4 regions of the Shewanella sp. DW31 genome follow, and region 4 is predicted to be linked to each of the others. Evidence: predicted binding sites of a transcription regulator. Region 4 holds the regulator's gene; each other region holds the start of a gene.
The links. The regulator sigma-54, encoded in region 4, starts transcription at its own class of promoters, with help from an activator protein. The targets are predictions, from matches to a motif close to GTTGGCACGNNNNTNGNNT.
Positions count from the first base shown of each region.

Region 1: a site for sigma-54 is predicted at 2,840-2,858, ahead of GWI56_RS07980 (flagellar hook-length control protein FliK). Genes of this name have one in related genera too.
Region 2: a site for sigma-54 is predicted at 2,335-2,353, ahead of GWI56_RS08580 (YggN family protein). Genes of this name have one in related genera too.
Region 3: a site for sigma-54 is predicted at 1,896-1,914, ahead of GWI56_RS01365 (P-II family nitrogen regulator). Genes of this name have one in related genera too.

Region 1 covers NZ_JADWMP020000007.1:66,502-71,443, reverse strand. The annotation lists gene fliH (flagellar assembly protein FliH) at 1-926, shown strand, start outside; gene fliI (flagellar protein export ATPase FliI) at 895-2,232, shown strand; gene fliJ (flagellar export protein FliJ) at 2,262-2,708, shown strand; gene GWI56_RS07980 (flagellar hook-length control protein FliK) at 2,952-4,547, shown strand; gene fliL (flagellar basal body-associated protein FliL) at 4,632-4,942, shown strand, end outside.
Region 2 covers NZ_JADWMP020000007.1:190,597-195,538, reverse strand. The annotation lists gene mutY (A/G-specific adenine glycosylase) at 1-20, opposite strand, end outside; gene trmB (tRNA (guanosine(46)-N7)-methyltransferase TrmB) at 221-937, shown strand; gene GWI56_RS08590 (YggL family protein) at 986-1,312, shown strand; gene glsB (glutaminase B) at 1,312-2,226, shown strand; gene GWI56_RS08580 (YggN family protein) at 2,410-3,231, shown strand; gene GWI56_RS08575 (LysR family transcriptional regulator) at 3,684-4,625, shown strand.
Region 3 covers NZ_JADWMP020000001.1:321,394-326,335, forward strand. The annotation lists gene GWI56_RS01355 (hypothetical protein) at 1-70, opposite strand, end outside; gene GWI56_RS01360 (ammonium transporter) at 249-1,499, opposite strand; gene GWI56_RS01365 (P-II family nitrogen regulator) at 1,510-1,848, opposite strand; gene GWI56_RS01370 (hydrolase) at 2,193-2,735, shown strand; gene nrfA (ammonia-forming nitrite reductase cytochrome c552 subunit) at 2,891-4,294, opposite strand; gene narQ (nitrate/nitrite two-component system sensor histidine kinase NarQ) at 4,520-4,942, shown strand, end outside.
Region 4 covers NZ_JADWMP020000027.1:13,985-18,926, reverse strand. The annotation lists gene kdsC (3-deoxy-manno-octulosonate-8-phosphatase KdsC) at 1-550, shown strand, start outside; gene lptC (LPS export ABC transporter periplasmic protein LptC) at 547-1,107, shown strand; gene lptA (lipopolysaccharide transport periplasmic protein LptA) at 1,094-1,648, shown strand; gene lptB (LPS export ABC transporter ATP-binding protein) at 1,645-2,376, shown strand; gene GWI56_RS18785 (RNA polymerase factor sigma-54) at 2,484-3,962, shown strand; gene hpf (ribosome hibernation promoting factor) at 3,991-4,278, shown strand; gene ptsN (PTS IIA-like nitrogen regulatory protein PtsN) at 4,281-4,724, shown strand; gene rapZ (RNase adapter RapZ) at 4,721-4,942, shown strand, end outside.

The sequences.
Region 1 (4,942 bases), on a different contig from region 4:
GTCACTGGGCGCTGCCAGATGTGACTGAAGCCGATGATGATTCTATCTCAAATCTGTTCGGCCATTCGAATCATCAAGCCGCTAAGTCGACTACAGTGGAAAGTGTTTCTCCACCGACTATGGCTGAGATTGAAGACATTCGCGCCCAAGCCGAAGAAGAAGGCTTTAGCGAGGGTAAGCAGCAAGGGTATGAGCAAGGGCTAGAAAAAGGGCGTTTAGAAGGGTTAGAGCAGGGCCATACTGAAGGGCTCGCCCAAGGGCATGAGCAAGGATTAGAAACCGGTTTAGCCCAAGCAAAAATATTGCTCTCGCGTTTTGAAACCTTATTAGCTCAATTTGAAAAACCATTGCAATTGCTCGATGGCGATATTGAACTTTCGCTACTGAACCTGAGTATGACATTAGCGAAATCTGTCATTGGCCACGAATTAAAAACTCATCCTGAACAAGTGCTTTCGGCATTGCGCTTAGGTATAGAATCGCTGCCGATAAAAGAACAAACGGTCACAATCCGCTTGCATCCTGACGATGTTATTTTAGTCGAACAACTTTATTCCACCGCCCAACTGACCCGCAGTAAGTGGGAACTTGAAGTTGACCCTTCCTTAAGCCCAGGTGACTGTATTCTCAGTAGTCATCGTTCTTTAGTCGATTTGACCCTCGCATCGCGCATTGATGCTGTGTTTGAGTCTTTACGGAACCAACATGCTCACTTAAGTGACAAGCAGCGTCAATTGCAAGAGGCGATAGAGGTTGAAGATACCGCAAAACATGTTGCGGCTTCTGAGGCCGTGGGATCAGAGCTTGATGATCAGGTTGTCGATACGGTTTCTCAACATGCTGAGGATATACAATCTGCCTCAAACACTGGTGAGCAATTAGAGGCAAAATCAGATGCAAAATCGCCAACATCAACTGCTGAATAGACTTAATCATCATCAGGGTAAGGTGCCGCCATTTCGCGCTGTGGCCAGTGGTCAACTGGTGCGTGTTGTCGGCTTAACCTTAGAAGCAAGCGGTTGCCGTGCGCCTGTGGGCAGTTTATGTTCGATCGAAACCATGGCGGGCGAGTTAATCGCCGAGGTGGTCGGGTTTGATGGCGAACTATTATATTTAATGCCCATTGAAGAATTACGTGGTGTATTGCCTGGTGCGCGGGTTGTGCCTTTGGGGGAACAAACTGGACTCAATGTTGGTTTATCCCTGCTAGGACGCGTACTCGATGGTAACGGCGTGCCTTTAGATGGTTTAGGCGCGTTGCAAACCGACCAACAAGCGCCAAGACATAGCGCTGCCATTAATCCTCTATCTCGCCGTGCCATTACTGAACCGCTGGACGTTGGTGTTCGCGCTATCAACGCTATGCTGACTGTGGGCAAAGGCCAACGTATGGGCTTGTTTGCGGGCTCAGGTGTAGGTAAGAGTGTGCTCTTAGGTATGATGACTCGCGGTACTACCGCCGACATTATTGTGGTTGGGCTAGTGGGTGAGCGTGGCCGGGAAGTGAAAGAGTTTATTGAGGAAATTCTTGGTGAGAAAGGTCGAGCGCGTTCAGTCGTTGTTGCTGCGCCTGCGGATACATCGCCTCTGATGCGTCTTCGCGCCTGTGAAACCTCGACTCGTATTGCCGAATATTTCCGCGATTTAGGCTATAACGTTTTATTGCTTATGGACAGTTTAACGCGCTACGCCCAAGCGCAGCGGGAAATTGCTTTGGCTGTGGGTGAACCGCCTGCGACTAAAGGTTATCCGCCTTCTGTGTTTGCAAAATTGCCACGTTTAGTTGAGCGCGCCGGAAACGGTGGCCCTGGACAAGGTTCAATTACGGCATTTTATACTGTGCTGACGGAAGGAGACGATCAACAGGATCCGATTGCCGATGCTTCGCGGGCGATCCTTGATGGTCACATAGTCTTGTCACGTTCGCTTGCGGATTCGGGGCACTATCCTGCGATTGATATTGAAGCTTCTATTAGCCGAGTCGCGCCTATGGTGATCTCCAATGAACATTTGGAAGCCATGCGCCGCGTGAAACAAACCTATTCCTTGTATCAGCAAAATCGAGATTTGATTTCTATTGGGGCCTATGCCCAAGGAAGCGATCCTCGCATTGATAATGCGATACGACTGCAGCCAGCAATGAATGCTTTTTTGCGCCAAACCATGCGTGATGCATTTAGCTTTGCCGATAGCCAAGTCATGCTTGGGCAACTTGCTGCACAGTGCAAATAATGGCGTCATCGAATTAATCGAGGTCTAGTATGGCTAACGCCGATCCCTTGTTGTTAGTGTTAAAGCTTGCCAATGATGCCGAAGAACAAGCGGCGTTATTGTTAAAATCTGCGCAGTTAGAGTGTCAAAAACGGTTGAATCAACTCAGTGCTCTGAATAACTATCGCTTAGAATACATGAAGCAAATGCAATCCCAGCAAGGTCAAGCCATCAGTGCTAGTCACTATCACCAGTTTCACCGTTTTATTCGTCAGATCGATGACGCAATTATCCAGCAAAATCGCGTCGTAGCCGACGGTGAAAAGCAAAAAGAATATCGACAACAACATTGGTTGGAAAAGCAAAAAAAACGTAAGGCAGTAGAATTACTCTTAGCCAGTAAAGAGAAGAAGCGTCAAGTGGTTGAACAAAAAAGGGAGCAAAAAATGACCGATGAATTTGCTTCCCAGCAATTTTATCGCCGTCATCAACGTTAGTGAAATGATAGGCATCTTTACTGCTCGCTAGCCGGATAGGCTCTTTAGTTTTTTTGTATTGATGGCATAAGCATCAATTCGGCACCTCTCAGTGTTAATTCTTTTCGATATGCTGTCGTAAAATCTGATGTTTTGGCATCTTATTTGCTTTGATTTAGTCCATGACCCTGCAACCGCAGTGTTTAATTGACGTTTCTACCTAGCCATTTTCTTTTTTTTGCTAGGTGATGTTTGGGAGCACTTATGCAACAAATGACCAATATCCTGTTAAGTAAAACAGGCAACTCTGCGGCCAATTCCGCTAAGACATCTTCCCAAGAGTCTAATAATGAAGACTTTTCATCTACACTTGCGTCAGTCACCGCTAGCTCATTTTCTATTTCTGCGTCTAAAAAAACCATTGCTAACACTGATGATACTGTGCAGGTTACCTCTGCTGATAAAGTAAAAAATGACGATATATCAACTGAGGACACTGACGTAAATCTCATTTTTGCCCAAATTAGCATGGCAAATGATATGAAGAAAACGGCATCAGATGGAGATAGTTTGCCGCTAGCATTTTTAAATGCTGAAGAAGATATAACTGGTGAAGAAAATATTGATACTTCATCAACTTTATTAACCGGCTCAGTATTGGCACCTACTGTTTCTGCTGAGATTGAACTGGCATCAGATATAGATGCCGATGAAGCGGGTTTTTCTGCTGAATTACAAAAGTTAGTTTCTACTAGTCCAGATATGGCAGCAATTTCAATCGCAGATGACGTGAAACCATCATCTTTGACTGATAAGCCACTCGTACATATTCTCCCCATAGACCCAAATATACTTGAAGCGTCAGCGGATAGTGATGCTGTGATTGATCCAAATTTGACCGATGACGCTTTAGAATTACCTTCAGAAGACACTGAGCTTGTCTCTGCCACTGAAGTCGGGGTGAGTATAGATGAGTCTTTAGTTGAGAATGAGGTCACACTTAATGCTGTGATTAATCAAGCGGGCTTAGCGAACAGTGCAACGATAAAGTCGGCAACCAACACTGCGGCAAAAGCAACGACTAGCAGCTCGACAGTGAATAGTCCCAATACGGCTAATATCACTACCTCGGGAAATACTTTCGACCTGAATACCTTAGGCTCTTCAATTTCATCTGAACCATTAGATACAACATCTGTAACAGAAAGTGATCTTGATGGGAGTCCCAATTCCGATTTGGTTGCTAACCTATTACTGAAAGATGCTAAATTGACGGTTGCAATGGATATTCCCAGAGACGAAAGTTTTATGGATGATAGTAATACTTTCTCAGAACTTAAGTCGACATCATCCATACAGACACTCTCGATGTCACAATTAAATCGCCAAGAAACTATGCAAGTTCAGCTGTCATTGCGTCAAGGAGTAGAACAGCAAAACCAAATGCAGGAGATGATCCAACGATTTTCACCTGTGATGAAGCAGCAATTGATTACTATGGTGAGTCAAGGCATCCAACATGCGGAAATCCGGCTCGATCCACCTGAACTTGGACATATGTTGGTAAAGATCCAAGTGCATGGCGACCAAACCCAAGTACAGTTTCATGTTACTCAGCCGCAAACGCGCGATCTGGTTGAACAAGCTATGCCAAGATTACGTGAGTTATTGCAAGAGCAAGGGATGCAGTTGGCTGACAGCCATGTTTCTCAAGGCGATCAAGGTGAGCGTCGTGAAGGTAGTTTCGGTGATGGCGGCAGTTCAAATGCGGCAGATATGGATGAAATCTCGGCAGAAGAGTTACATTTAGGTTTAAATCAAGCGATTAGTGTAACTTCAGGTATAGATTATTACGCTTAAGCAGGTAACCTATAGCAATGACTGACATAATTACGTTTCAAATAAAACTGTAATGAGTTTCCGCCTAAATTAAAGAGAATAGTGATGGCTAAGGAAGAATCGTTAGAACTTGAAAGTACTGAAGAGCCTAAGAGTAAGAAGAAACTATTTATTTTTGCTGGTGTAGGCGTTTTAGTCGCGCTGTTAATCGGTGGCGGTGTCTGGTTCTTTATGGGAAGCAGTACCGAAGAGGTTCCCGCCGTAGCAGCAGATAGTGCTGTTCAGGCTGAAGTACCAGCATCAGGAGAAGTAGCTACCGCATCATACGTGCCTATGCCACGTCCTTTTTTATTCAACTTACCAGGGCCTGATAGGGCTCGTTTAGTTGAGATTAAAGTGCAGCTTATGGTGCGTGG
Region 2 (4,942 bases), on a different contig from region 4:
AAGGAGGCTGTAGATTTCATTGGCGCAGTGTAGCGGCAGTTATCTTCTTAGACAAGCGTCAAAGATAAGTTGGCAAGGGATCTAAAGCTAAAAATCGCTGCTAAATTCGCACTCTTAAATAATCTTGGTATACTTTCGCCCCATTAGTGCTTGCACTGTATGTTGAACTTTGGATAATGCCCTTCTTTTATGATGGTGTTGTCCACTAGACGAGGCAAAAATGAGCGAAGTCACTACCGCTGAATTTAATGAAGAAGGCAAGTATCTGCGCAAGATCAGAAGCTTTGTCCTGAGAGAAGGTCGCCTAACCAAAGGCCAAGCACACGCTATTGAAAGCCAGTGGCCAACAATGGGTTTAGATTACAGCCCAGTGCCATTGGTACTAAGCGACGTTTTTGGTCGTGAAGCTGATACTGTGCTGGAAATTGGCTTTGGCATGGGCGCCTCTTTAGTACAAATGGCTAAAGATGCACCAGAGCAAAATTTCATTGGTATTGAAGTACATAAACCGGGTGTAGGCTCTTGCCTCAGTGATGCCGCCATTGCTGGTGTGAGTAATTTACGTGTGTATCATCACGATGCCATGGAAGTATTAGAACATGCGATTGCTGACGGTTCATTATCCCGAGTGCAATTGTTCTTCCCAGATCCTTGGCATAAAAAACGTCACCATAAACGCCGCATCGTACAAGCTGAATTTGCCGAACTTATTCGTCGCAAGCTAAAAATTGGCGGTGTGTTCCATATGGCAACTGACTGGGAAGAGTACAGCGAGCATATGTTAGAGGTGATGCAAGCCGCACCGGGTTATCAAAACCAGTCGGCCGACGGCAGTGTTGTGCCGCGTCCTGATCATCGTCCATTGACAAAGTTTGAAGCCCGCGGCCATAGATTGGGTCACGGTGTATGGGATCTGATGTTTGAGCGTATCGCTTAATCACGAACTCAATTTTAGCTAATTTTAAACACAAAAGGGAAAATCACTATGGCAACTAATCGTAGCCGTCGTTTACGTAAGAAAATGCGCGTTGATGAATTCCAAGAGTTAGGTTTCGATATGGCTTGGACTTTTGATGCATCAGTATCTGAAGCCGATATCGATGCAACTGTAGATAAATTCATCGATGAAGTGATCGAAACCCGTAAATTAGGTTTCCATGGCGGCGGCCACATCGAATGGGAAGGCATTATCGCCACCCAAACGATTGGTAAATGTACCGAAGAAGATATTGCTGCAGTTAAGGCATTCTGGGCGACCCAAAAAGTGTCTCAGGTTGAAGTTAGCGAACTGTACGACATTTGGTGGGGTTAATGCCCGAGTTGGCATTACTTGAGGAAGTGGTCGAGAAAGTTCGACCCTTGCTCGGCCAAGGAAAGGTTGCAAATTATATCCCCGCACTGGCCAGCGTTGATGCTGGCAAATTAGGCATTGCCGTCACAACCGTTGATGGCGAAACCTTAGGTGCGGGCGATTACCTTGAGCCGTTTTCGATTCAAAGTATCTCCAAAGTTTTCAGCTTAACCTTAGCGTTAACTTTATATGAAGAAGCCGAAATCTGGAGCCGTGTTGGCAAAGAACCTTCGGGCCATTCATTCAACTCTTTAGTACAAGTCGAGTTAGAACGTGGCAAGCCACGCAACCCATTTATCAATGCTGGCGCGTTAGTGATTGCTGACTTATTGCAGAGTCGTTTAGGTGCACCTAAACACAGAATGCTTGAGTTAGTCAGGCAACTTAGCCAAAACGATAAAGTGTGTTTCGATAAACAAGTAGCAGATTCAGAATATCAGCATAGTGCGCGCAATGCGGCTATCGCTTATTTGATGAAGTCCTTTGGTAATTTTCAAGGTGATGTTGATACTGTGCTGCGCACCTATTTTCATTATTGCGCCTTGAAGATGAATTGTGCTGACTTGTCTAAGGCCATGTTGTATTTAGCTAATCGCGGCAAAAGTATCACAGGGACTGAGCTTATTTCTCAAGTGCAAACTCGGCAACTTAACGCTCTGTTGGCAACCTCGGGCTTATACGATGGTGCGGGTGAGTTTGCTTATCGTGTTGGTATGCCAGGTAAAAGTGGCGTCGGCGGCGGTATTATTGCCGTGATCCCTGGAGAACTGTCGATTTGTGTATGGTCGCCAGAACTCGATAATAATGGCAACTCACTTGCGGGCACAGCGATGCTTGAGCATCTAAGTCAGCGTCTCGGTCGTTCTATTTTCTAGTCTTATCTCTCGTTTTTTATTAGCACTATCAGACTAAATGTTAGCGAATTTCGCTAATGACCTTTTAGTGCTAACTTTAAAAATCCAATATAATCATATTGTTATAAGGTTGGCACGTCTCCTGCTATAAGCTATTCAGTAGTTTAGGTTTATCGAATTATTCAGATTAAAGGACGAACAAAAATGAAATTAAATAAGTTATTAACTGGATTTGCATTATCTGGCGTGATTTTAGGGGCATCTAGCGTACAGCTGGCGCAAGCACAAATAGAACCAAAAATAGATGAGCGCTGTGAGGTCTCCTTAAATTATGACGTTATGGTCGAGCCTAAAAAATTAGTCATGAGCGAGAAGGGCACAGAAAAGTATCGCATCGAAGTTGACAAGTTATTTGTGGAAGGTAAGCAAGTTAACTTAACCGACAAGCAGAAAAAATTGGTTACTCAATATGCCGATGAAGTTTCGACTCAAGTGCCAGAAGTGATTGAACTGGTGAATGAGGCAGTATCTCTTGCTTCCAAAGCGGTTGGTATGGCCTTAACACCTTTAATGGGTGATGCCGCTGGTGCAAAATTTGATGAAATGATGGCTGGCGTTCAAAAACGGGTTGATTCAGTGGCTTATAAGAATGGTGATAGCTTCTATTTAGGGGCGACTGAAGACTCGATGCAAAGTACATTTAACGATGAATTCGAGCAGGAAATGGAACAAATTGTCCAGAATTCAATTGGCGCAATTATGATGAACTTAGGTGGCCAAATCATGTCTGGTGGCGGTGAAAATTTTGAAGCTAAGATGGATACCTTCTCCCAAAAAATGGACAAGTTAGGCCAAGATATTGAGCAACAAATTGAGAGCCAATCTAAGGGATTAGAAGCTAAGGCTGACCGTTTGTGCGACCGATTTGAAAATTTGTTAGTGCTTGAAAATCAATTGCGCCAAGAAGTGCCAGAACTAGCGCCTTATGTGTTGACACAAAACTCAACCAAGGAACTGCGTGAATAGTTCTTGCAAATAGTTCTTGTAAATATCTCTTGCGAATCGCCCTTAGTTTTAACTGCAATAACTTCTATCTCCTTGTGCATGAGTCAAACTTGAATGCTACGCCCCTAGTCAATTTATCGACTAGGGGCTTTTTTATTGGCTACTGTTTAATCGTGGCGACAACCCTTATGGCTAAGTTGATGTGGCTTATAGGCTAGGCTTGCAGCGATTTAGTTCGGAATGTTACAGTCTAGAGACGAATATTTGGTATACTCTTAAAATATAATTAAAAGCTGGCATATCAGTCAGATATAACACCCTACTTTAGTGGACTTTTTCGGTCTAAATCTCTGCGTTATATCATTTTAATGCGAGATATCAATGCTATGGTTATTTTTAAGCGATGATTACGCTAACCATAGCTGCTCACCGAAAGTTAATATCATTGTCGTAAACAGCTTAAGGCGACTTCCATGTTAGAACTGTTAGAACCTATTGCGATTTTTACTCATGTGGCCAGAGCAGGTAGTTTTAGTGCCGCCGCAAGAAGGCTTGGGATCTCTAAGTCTAAGGTCAGTACACAAGTCGCCGATCTTGAACATAGACTTGGTGTTCAATTAATTCAACGTACCACCCGCAGCTTAAGTCTGACTGAAGCAGGGCATTTGCTGTATCTGCAAGGTGAAGAACTGCTGCGTGACGCTGAACAAGCGATAGCCAGCGTGCATAACTTAAATGATGCGACCCGCGGCGTGCTTAAGGTGGGAATTTCCCAATCCTTTGGGGTGATGCATATCATTCCTGCGTTGCCATCTTTTATGGCAAAACATCCTGAGCTTGAGCTACAAGTGAGCTTACTGGACCATAAAGTGGATGTCGTGAGCGAAGGCTTAGACTTACTGTTAACTATGTCTGAGCAATTACCGCTTGGCATGGTTGCTAGACCTCTGATGAAGTGCCAATTCCTGTTAGTTGCTTCGCCTGGCTATATTGCTCAACATGGCGAGCCAACTCGACCTGAGCAGCTAGTTGACCACAACTGTTTGGTCTATCAAGGCGAGTGGCACGAGCACAGCATGTGGCAATTTAAGAAGGGTGATGACTACTGTGAAATTGGCGTATCGGGTAATTTCAGGGTGGATAATGCGCCTGCATTAAAATCTGCTGCAATCAGTGGTCTTGGAGTTGTGTATCTTGCGAGTTATCTGATGGAGGATGAAATTGCCAAAGGGACATTAGTGCCTTTACTGAAGGATTGGCAATTGACTCACCATCTGCCATTGCAGGCGGTTTATCCCCGTCGTAAGCACTTAGCACCTAAGGTCAGTTCTTTTATCGAATTCATCAAAGATCACATAGGGACGCCACCGTATTGGGATGCTCCCTATGTCGAATTATTCAGTAAACGTCAGTAAAATAGGAAACATTGTTCTCAAAAGCAGTCTTATGTGGTTTTAAATTGGGCAGGTACTTTTCTGGCCATTTAAAATCAATACTTTAGATTGAGTTGATGAGTACATTTGTTGATGGTTTTTTAGGGGTTACTAAAGCACTTTTTTATAACATCCTTGAACTCTGTTCTTAATTGAATACAATGGTAACAGTTGATTCGGAATGATCTGAGTCCTATACGTTTATTGGAAATGACCCCTTTCAATTTTTGTATACAGGTCGGCGTTAATGCAGTTTTGGATCACAGCCAACAGAAGTTTGAGAACTAAAACAATGTTGG
Region 3 (4,942 bases), on a different contig from region 4:
ATATCCAGCCAGAAATGACGATAAGACTTAGTCGCGAAAATTGACCTATTGTTTTTATATTCAAGCTCATAGAACACTCCTTAATTTATGCAAGAAAACAGAATTGCTCAGTAATTAAGCTTATGACCCTGTGCTTAAACTTCAATCACAGTGATTACACATAAAAAAGCAGAGCCTAGGCTCTGCTTCACTATCCCTCGATCCAAGCTAAGCATCAAGGTGAATCACGCATTAATGTGCAAGTTTAATCAGCCCGCATTTTTGACCGTAACAAACTCAGGATAGGCATCAATACCGCAGTCAGAAGCATCCATACCGTTGTATTCTTCTTCCTCAGTCACACGGATCCCCATGGTTATCTTAATCACATACCAGACAGCAAATGATGAGCAGAACACCCAAGTGAAAATGATCGCTGCGCCCGTCAACTGTCCGGTAATAGTTGCATTGGCATTGGATAATGGCACACACATTAAGCCAAGGAAACCAGCCACACCGTGTACTGAAATCGCACCGACGGGATCGTCGATCTTAATGCGATCTAAGCCCACAATCGAGAACACCACCACGCCGCCCGCCACTAAACCAATCACACCCGCCATTAACAATGAAGGCGAGAGAGGATCTGCCGTAATCGCCACTAATCCAGCCAAAATACCGTTAAGGATCATGGTCAAATCCGCTTTGCCCCAAATCATCTTACACACGATAAGAGCTGAGATGGCACCAAAAGCCGCTGCAGTATTGGTATTCACAAACACTTTTGCCACTGAGCTTGCATTCGCCGCATCCGACACCATTAATTGCGAGCCGCCGTTAAAGCCAAACCAGCCCATCCACAGAATAAACATACCTAAGGTTGCCATTGGCAAGTTAGAGCCTGGAATAGGATTCACTTGGCCATTAGGCCCGTATTTACCCTTACGCGCACCGAGCAATATCACGCCAGCAATCGCCGCGGTCGCCCCCGTCATATGCACAATACCGCTACCAGCAAAGTCTACAAAGCCCAGTTTAGCGATAAAACCTTGGCCCCAAGTCCAATAACCTTCTACTGGATAGATAACCGCTGTCATCACCACAGAAAAGAACAAGAAAGCCCACAACTTCATCCGTTCCGCCACAGCACCAGAGACAATTGACATCGCCGTTGCCACAAATACAACTTGGAAGAAGAAGTCAGATTCTAATGCATGGCTCGCATCTGCTGATTGCGAACCAATTAAGGTGCCAATTGACGGTAACCAGCCACCTTCAGTGTTATCCACATACATGATGTTGTAGCCAACCAACAGATACATCACACAGGCAATCGCGTACAGCACAACGTTCTTAGTTAAAATTTCAGTGGTATTTTTAGAGCGAACTAAACCCGCTTCTAACATAGCGAATCCCGCCGCCATCCACATGACTAAAGCGCCAGAAATCAAAAAGTAAAAGGTATCGAGTGCAAAGCGTAGTTCAGTGACTGTGCCGCCTAATTTCGTTAATTCTTCCATTGTCAGCCCCTTATAGCGCTTCAGTATCAAGTTCACCCGTACGGATACGGATAGCATGTTCTAAATCAACGACGAAGATCTTACCGTCACCAATTTTCCCCGTATGGGCCGCAGTGGTAATGGCCTCAATCAACATGTCGAGATTTTCAGCCTTAGTGGCAATTTCTAGTTTTACTTTTGGCAAAAAATCCACCTGATACTCGGCGCCGCGATACAACTCTGTATGCCCTTTCTGACGGCCAAAACCTTTCACTTCGGTCACAGTCATGCCCTCAATACCAATTCCGGCGATAGCTTCACGGACATCATCCAACTTAAACGGCTTGATGATAGCGCTGACTAGTTTCATCCTGACCTCCAAAAAAACGCGATTGTTATTAACTTGTATCAAAGGTAATTCAATCATTAGGCCAACAATTTAATCCATTGATTATTATTGATTTAAATTGTTTAACACTATTTTTCAAGGTTAAAAATGCACCATAATCGAGCACTAACTGGTGCGATGCACTCTTTTAGTGAGCAGTTTAAGTGCGACAGCTATTCGACCTTAGGCCTATTGGTAACAAGGTTAAATTAGGGTCTACTGGGGGAAGCGTAAATCGAGATGAAATCTGAGCATCACAACACAAGCTCTTAGACAAAAGCGAAGATCATCACTAAGACAATCATCAAGCGCAGAAGGAAGGCCCGATGTTAAAACCAGAAGAATGTGTTCTCGTTATCGTCGATGTGCAAGGAAAACTTGCACAAATCATGGATAACAGTGACAAGCTGCATCAACAACTACAGACCTTAATCCAAGGCGCACAATTATTTGAAATTCCAATACTGTGGTTAGAACAGCTACCCGATAAACTCGGAGCAACTAGCCCTGAGCTGCAAACTTTACTTGCGAAAACCAGCTCACCCATTGCCAAGCAGCATTTTAGCGGCTGGCACTGTGACGCGTTTGCAAAGGCATTAACTAAGACGAATCGCAAACACGTCATACTCGCGGGTATTGAAACCCATGTGTGTGTTTACCAAACCTGTTGTGACCTTATCGAACAGCAATATTCGGTGCATCTCGTCGCAGATGGCGTCTCGTCACGCAGTGCCGATAATAAAAAACTGGGTATTCAGATGATGACGGCCAGAGGCGCCTTATTAACTAACGTGGAATCGCTATTATTTGAATTACAACATCAAGCCCAAGGCGAGCGCTTTAGGGCATTATTAAAACTGATCAAATAGCGACTTAGCCCGTGGTATTTCTTCAGCCAGCATGACCAACGCCTGACATTACTCGATATTTTTTTCCATAAAAAAGCCCCCGCTGAGTCAGCGAGGGCTTTTATTTACATGAGGGGTTAGCTCATATTGAAAACTCAACCGCGATTGATTAAAACCTACTTATAAGTGGCTTCGCGTTTTTTCGCTTCTTCATCCCACTTAGGTAACATGTCTTTCTTGAATGCTTCTTTCTCTGCATTCATCTTATCCATATCCATACCTAAGGCTGCTTGTGCCTTAGCTTTGGTAGAGATATCAGGAATAGCGATTGGATCTGTGATGCCTTTTTTCGCTAATAACTGTGCTAACTTAACTCGGGCATCGGCCGCTTTATTCACTGAAGTACCTAAAACACGTAGGGCTTCTTCAGGAGCATGAGCAGCAACACCATGGGAAGCAATCGCTAAGTCCCAGCGCCATTGAGCATGACGGATATCGGTCAAGATAGGCTTCATTTCAGCTTCAGTTGCACCCAATTCCCACGCTTTAGCAGCTTCGAAGTGCGCTTTCACTAATTGCTCTTCCGCTTTCAGTTTCATTTCTTTAACTTTAGCTTTACGTTCATTAGTGACGCCAACTAAGAATTCTTTCGTTTGGCTATGGCAAGTTGCACAGGTTTCTTCGAAACGGTCAAATGGATTACCCACTTTATGATCGGTAAATTTCTTACCTTCAGGGCTAGTCACTTTTGGCATATGGCAGTCAACACAACTGACATTATTTTTACCATGAATACCCAGTTTCCACGTTTCATACTCTGGATGTTGCGCTTTTAACATAGGTGTTTTAGACAGCGCATGAGTCCAATCGGAGAACTCGATACCGTCGTAGTAAACTTCCATCTGGTCAACAGTTATGCCCATATCCCAAGGGAATTTGACGAAACCTTTTTTGTCTTCTTTTTTCTCAAAATAGTATTCAACGTGGCACTGACCGCACACCATAGATTGCTTGTCTTTCTTCGAAGCTTTATCAAATGGCGTACCGATAGCATCCATTGCACGGTCTACATAAGGACGAGAGATCCGCAGTTTTGGTGAGCCTTTTTCATGACAATCACCACAGCCAATGGTGTTAGTGACTTCAGGGCCACCCTTAGCCCATTTACCTTTGAAGTAGCCATCTTCACCTTGCTCTTCAATTAAGCGAGGTACATCAGGGCTCTTACAGCTCCAACATGCCATAGGCAATGGACCATCTTCCGCATTTTTCGGCGCACCAGTACGTAGGGTATTACGCACGTCGGTCACGGCATACATATGGCCGCGAGGAGCGTTGTAATCTTTTGCGAATGCATAGCCAGCCCACAGGATCACCATATTAGGATCCTGCCCAATCGCATCGACAAGTTCTTCACTCTTTGCGGTATCATGCCAGCTATTATATTGATTCTTAAATTTATCTTTATAAACTTCGTTGCGAGGCTCTGTTTTATCACTCGCCATTGCGCCCGCTGCCATGAAGCTGGCGGCAACCAGTGCACTCAGTGCAAAGGACTTACCTGTCATCTTCTTCATCATCTCATCTCCGTGTTGCATTATTGTTGTAAATCACGACATCTCCATGGTCAAACTTAGTGATTTAACCCTGCTAAAAATATACCTCTTAGGGGGTATCTAGGTTGAAGTTTGCGCTAGATCAAAATGTAAAGGTGTTGTTGTTCACATTTCTATACTTTTGTTAATGTATTACATTATTTTCTAATGTAAAAACCACTGCAAAGTGCCATAACAGCGGCCATCAAAATGAACAGCGGATTAATGAAACGAGGTAGTCTAACCTCAAAAATCTTAGGATTAATGTTAGTACTTATTCTGCTCTCTAGTAGTTTATCGACTTTTGCTATCATCAATTTGTCCTACAGCTTAGGCGACGCCAAGGCGATTAATGCCTCAGGGTCGCTGAGGATGCAAAGCTATCGGTTAATGTTTTACGCCAACTCAGGCAGTGATGCTGCGCAGGATAAAATTACCGAATTCGAAAATACGCTCTATTCCGGCACGTTAAAGCCCTCGGAAAGTTGGTTTAGTCCACCAGAAATTGCCGCTCAATATCAGCTTGTCATCGATAAATGGCTGGTGATGAAACACTACATAGAACAAGAAAACTCCCGCGATTATGTCGCCTCACTGAAGGACTTTGTTGATACCATTGATTTACTGGTGCTT
Region 4 (4,942 bases):
GCCACAGCAAGGATTTTACGGCCCAATCAGTGATGATGTGTGGCAACGCGCGCAAAAGATTAAACTGTTAATCTGTGACGTCGATGGGGTATTTTCCGACGGCCGTATTTACTTGAGTAATAGCGGCGAAGAGCTCAAAGCCTTCCATACCCGTGACGGTTATGGCGTGCGCTCACTCCTCACCAGCGGTTTCAACCTCGCCGTGATCACAGGACGTCAATCCAAAATCGTTGAAAACCGTATGACAGCCCTTGGTGTTACCCATATTTACCAAGGCGTAGACAATAAGTTCGAGCCCTATGAAGCATTGCTCGCACTTTATGGTGTCACCCCAGAAGAAGTGGCTTATATCGGTGATGATATTGTCGATCTACCCGTGATGAATGTTGTCGGTTTAGCGGTCAGTGTTGCTGACGGCCACCCCTATGTACGCCAACACGCCCATTTTGTGACTACGCTCAATGGTGGCCACGGTGCACTGCGTGAACTCACAGATCTGTTACTCCTAAGTCAAAATAAATTCACTTCGGCCCATGGAATGAGTATATGAGTCGTGTGACACTCGCGATTATCGCTTTTTTTGGAACCGCACTAGCGCTTTACTGGCAAGTGCAGAACAAACACAGCGGTGATTCCGATAACAGAGTAAAAGATCAAAATACCCCAGATTTCATCGTTGAAGATCTGCGCAGTGTTGAGTTCAATGAGCAAGGACTAGTGAATAGCCGTGTGACGGCGAAACACATGGAACATTATGATTCAACGAATCAAACTTTCTTTACTCAACCTGTTTATCTTGTTTATCCAGACCAAGGTAAAGCACAATGGCAACTCAGGGCAGATCAGGGCAAGCTAAACAAGGAAACTGGCAAGGTTGTATTAGAAAATAATGTTATTATCGATGCCATTAGCCCAGAAGAACCGATTCAGACCTTGTCCACCAGTTATCTGGAACTCGATCTCAACACTATGATAATGACCTCTGACCGTACCATTTACGTCACAGGGAAAGATTTTAATATTCAAGGCCAAGGCCTTTATGCCGACCTCAACGCGCAAGAAGTGCAATTGACCAGTCAGGTAGTAGGAACATATGAAGCAAAATAACGTATTACTTGCCAGCCTAATGCTAATTATGAGCATGAGTGCTTTCGCGAAAGTCGGCGACTTAAAGCAAGAAGTCACAATCAAAGCTGTGAGCCAAACTGCGGATATCAAAAACAACCAGATCATTTTCTTTGGTCCGGTTGAAGTGACCCAAGGCTCAATAAAAATCCAAGCAAATGAACTGCGTGCATTTTCCGCTGAAGGTGAAAATAGCAAAACTTTGGTCGCCACAGGCAACCCTGCTACATATAGCCAAATATTAGACGATGGCCGCCCTGCATCTGCCAGCGCGAAAGAAATTCGTTACGATATGGCAAGCCGCACCTTAACACTGAAAGGTATGGCGTCATTAGATCAAGCGGGTAGCCAAGTTACAGGCAATTTAATCCGCTATAACATGATTCAACAGAAATTGATGGCCGAGAGTACTGGCAGTGGTGACGATCGCGTAATCACTATTATTCAGCCTGAAAACTATCAAGATGATGCTAAATCAGACGCTCCGGCGGATAAACCTGTAAAAAAGCAGGACTCTAAATGACCCAAATCACCTTAAGAGCACAAAATCTGGCGAAAAGTTACAAGAGTCGCCAAGTGGTTAAAGACGTCAGTCTGACGGTAAAAACCGGTCAAGTCGTTGGCCTACTCGGTCCAAACGGTGCAGGTAAAACCACGACCTTTTACATGGTTGTCGGGCTAGTGAAGAGCGATAAGGGACATATCTTTATCGACGATGATGATTTAACCGCAGATCCTATGCATCTGCGTGCCCGCAAAGGCATAGGTTACTTACCGCAAGAAGCCAGTATCTTTCGTAAGCTAACTGTTCATGACAACATCATGGCCGTACTGCAAACTCGTAAAGAACTTAAAAACGAAGAACGAGAAGAAGAACTAGAACATCTGCTCGAAGAGTTTCATATCACCCACATCCGTGACAGCCAAGGCATGTCATTGTCGGGTGGCGAACGTCGTCGCGTCGAAATTGCGCGGGCTTTAGCCGCTAATCCTAAGTTCATTTTGCTCGATGAACCGTTTGCCGGCGTCGATCCTATTTCGGTTATCGACATCAAGAAGATTATCGAACAACTCAAAAGTCGCGGCCTTGGCGTACTGATCACAGACCATAATGTCCGCGAGACATTAGATGTATGTGAACATGCTTATATTGTGAGTCACGGAAACCTGATTGCCGAAGGAACTCCAGCAGAGATCTTAGACAATCAGCAAGTTAGGGCTGTGTACTTAGGTGAACAATTCAGGCTATAGTTAATCGAGCGAAGCCAATGGAGGCAATTTATACCGCCATTGGGCTTCACTCAAGATAATAATAAGCGACCTCATCCAACAATAATAACGTAGGGATCAGCGGTAACATGAAAGCGTCACTCCAGCTCAAACTGGGTCAACAGTTAACCATGACGCCACAACTACAACAGGCTATACGTCTGTTGCAACTGTCGTCATTAGAACTGCAGCAAGAGATCCAGCAAGCATTAGATTCTAATCCCCTTCTCGAGCTGGAAGAGGATCAATTCGACGCCACTAAAACCCCTGTAAACCAAACGCTATCCGATACGGATTTCAGTGAATCTAGCACTCTGCCACCAGAAAAAGACAGCTCCACCATAGATACGGCAGAGTCGCTAACCAAAGAATCCATGCCCGATGAGCTCCCCATGGACACCACATGGGATGAAGTGTTTACCGCCTCCCCAAACTCAGGCCCCGGCGGCAGTCGTGAAGACGATATGCCCTTCCAAGGCGAGACCAGTGAAGGTTTGTACGAACACTTAGAATGGCAAAAAAACCTCACGCCGTTTTCTGAAACCGATTTAGCCATTGCCACCGCCATTATTGATGCCATCGACGATCAGGGCTATCTCACCCAAAGCACTGAAGAAATTCTCGAAGCCATGGGCAATCCTGAAGTTGAGCTTGACGAAGTCGAAGCCGTACTCAAGCGTATTCAGCATTTTGATCCCATAGGCGTTGCCGCCCGCGATTTAAGTGAATGCCTGCTGATCCAACTGTCGCATTTCGCCGCTGATACTCCCAACCTAGAAAACGCCCGTATGCTGATCAAAGATCATTTAGATCTGATCGCCGCCCGTGATTTTAGGTTATTGATGCGTAAGACTAAATTAAAAGAAGATGAATTAAGGGATGGTATAGCACTTATCCAAACCCTCAATCCTCGCCCAGGTTTGTTGATCACGCCCAATAATGACGAATACGTTATCCCAGATGTGTCTGTGTCGAAGAAAAATGGCCGCTGGGTCGTTGAGCTTAATCCTGACTGCATGCCAAAAATCAATGTAAATCAACATTATGCTTCTATGGCACGCAGTACCAAAAACCAAGCCGATAGCCAATTTATTCGCGGCCATCTGCAAGAGGCTAAATGGTTTATTAAGAGCTTAGAAAGCCGTAACGATACTTTGCTTAAAGTTGCTAATTGCATAGTGCAATATCAGCAAGGTTTCTTTGAGTACGGTGAAGAAGCCATGAAACCTATGGTGCTTAACGATATTGCCGAAGCGGTAGAAATGCATGAGTCCACCATCTCACGGGTCACAACTCAAAAATACATGCATACCCCTAAGGGACTTTTTGAACTAAAATACTTCTTCTCTAGCCACGTCGGTACTGACGATGGTGGTGAGTGCTCATCCACAGCAATCAGAGCCTTTATAAAGAAACTGGTGGCAGCGGAAAACCAGAAAAAACCATTAAGCGATAGTAAGATGGCACAACTTCTGGCAGAACAAGGGATCAACGTAGCCCGCAGAACCATTGCGAAGTACCGAGAGGCTATGCTTATTCCACCTTCTAATCAGCGTAAAAGTTTATAACCTACAGTGGATATCGGAGGACGTTTCTATGCAAATAAACCTAAGTGGACACCATGTCGAAATTACCGAATCGTTACGTGCATATGTAGAAGAAAAGTTTTCAAAACTTGAACGCCATTTCGAACAGATCAATAATGTGCACGTTGTGCTCAATGTTGAGAAAATGCAACAGATTGCCGAAGCGAGAATAAACCTCATAGGTGGTGAAGTTTTTGCTACTTCAGAGCATGCTGACATGTATGCCGCTATAGACGCCCTGATTGACAAGCTTGACCGTCAGGTTATTAAACACAAAGAGAAGTTAACAAAACACTAATAATGGAACTTTGTACCATACTGCGGCCGGAGTGCACTACCTGCGCCACTCCGGGCAGCAAGAAAAAGGTACTGGAACTCATCAGCGACTTAGTCGCTGCCCAGTACCCGACCCTCTCATCTCAAGAGATATTCGAAAGCCTAGTGGCGCGCGAAAAGATGGGGAGCACAGGTATAGGTAACGGCATCGCCATTCCACATGGTCGACTAGCCGATATAGATCAGCCCATTGCCATACTAATTAAGTGTGAAGAGCCGATAGCATTTGATGCTATCGATAAGCAACCTGTTGATATTTTATTTGCACTACTGGTGCCTGCAGACCAATGTCAGCAGCACTTAAGTACCTTGTCTTGCATGGCCGAAAAGCTGAGCGACAAGCAAATATTAAAGCAATTACGCAAGACGCATGATGAAACGGAACTCTATCAGGTAATCACTGGATGAAACTGGTCATAGTGTCGGGCCGCTCAGGCTCAGGCAAATCTGTCGCCCTTAGGGTACTCGAAGATCTCGGCTATTATTGTGTCGATAACCTTCCCTTGCCATTGATTGGCAGTTTGCTTGAGCAACTCAAGGGCAGTAACGATCTCGTCGCCATCAGTGTCGACGTGCGTAACATGCCTGAGCAGGATAAGGTCTTAGTAAAACAACTCGCTAGCCTA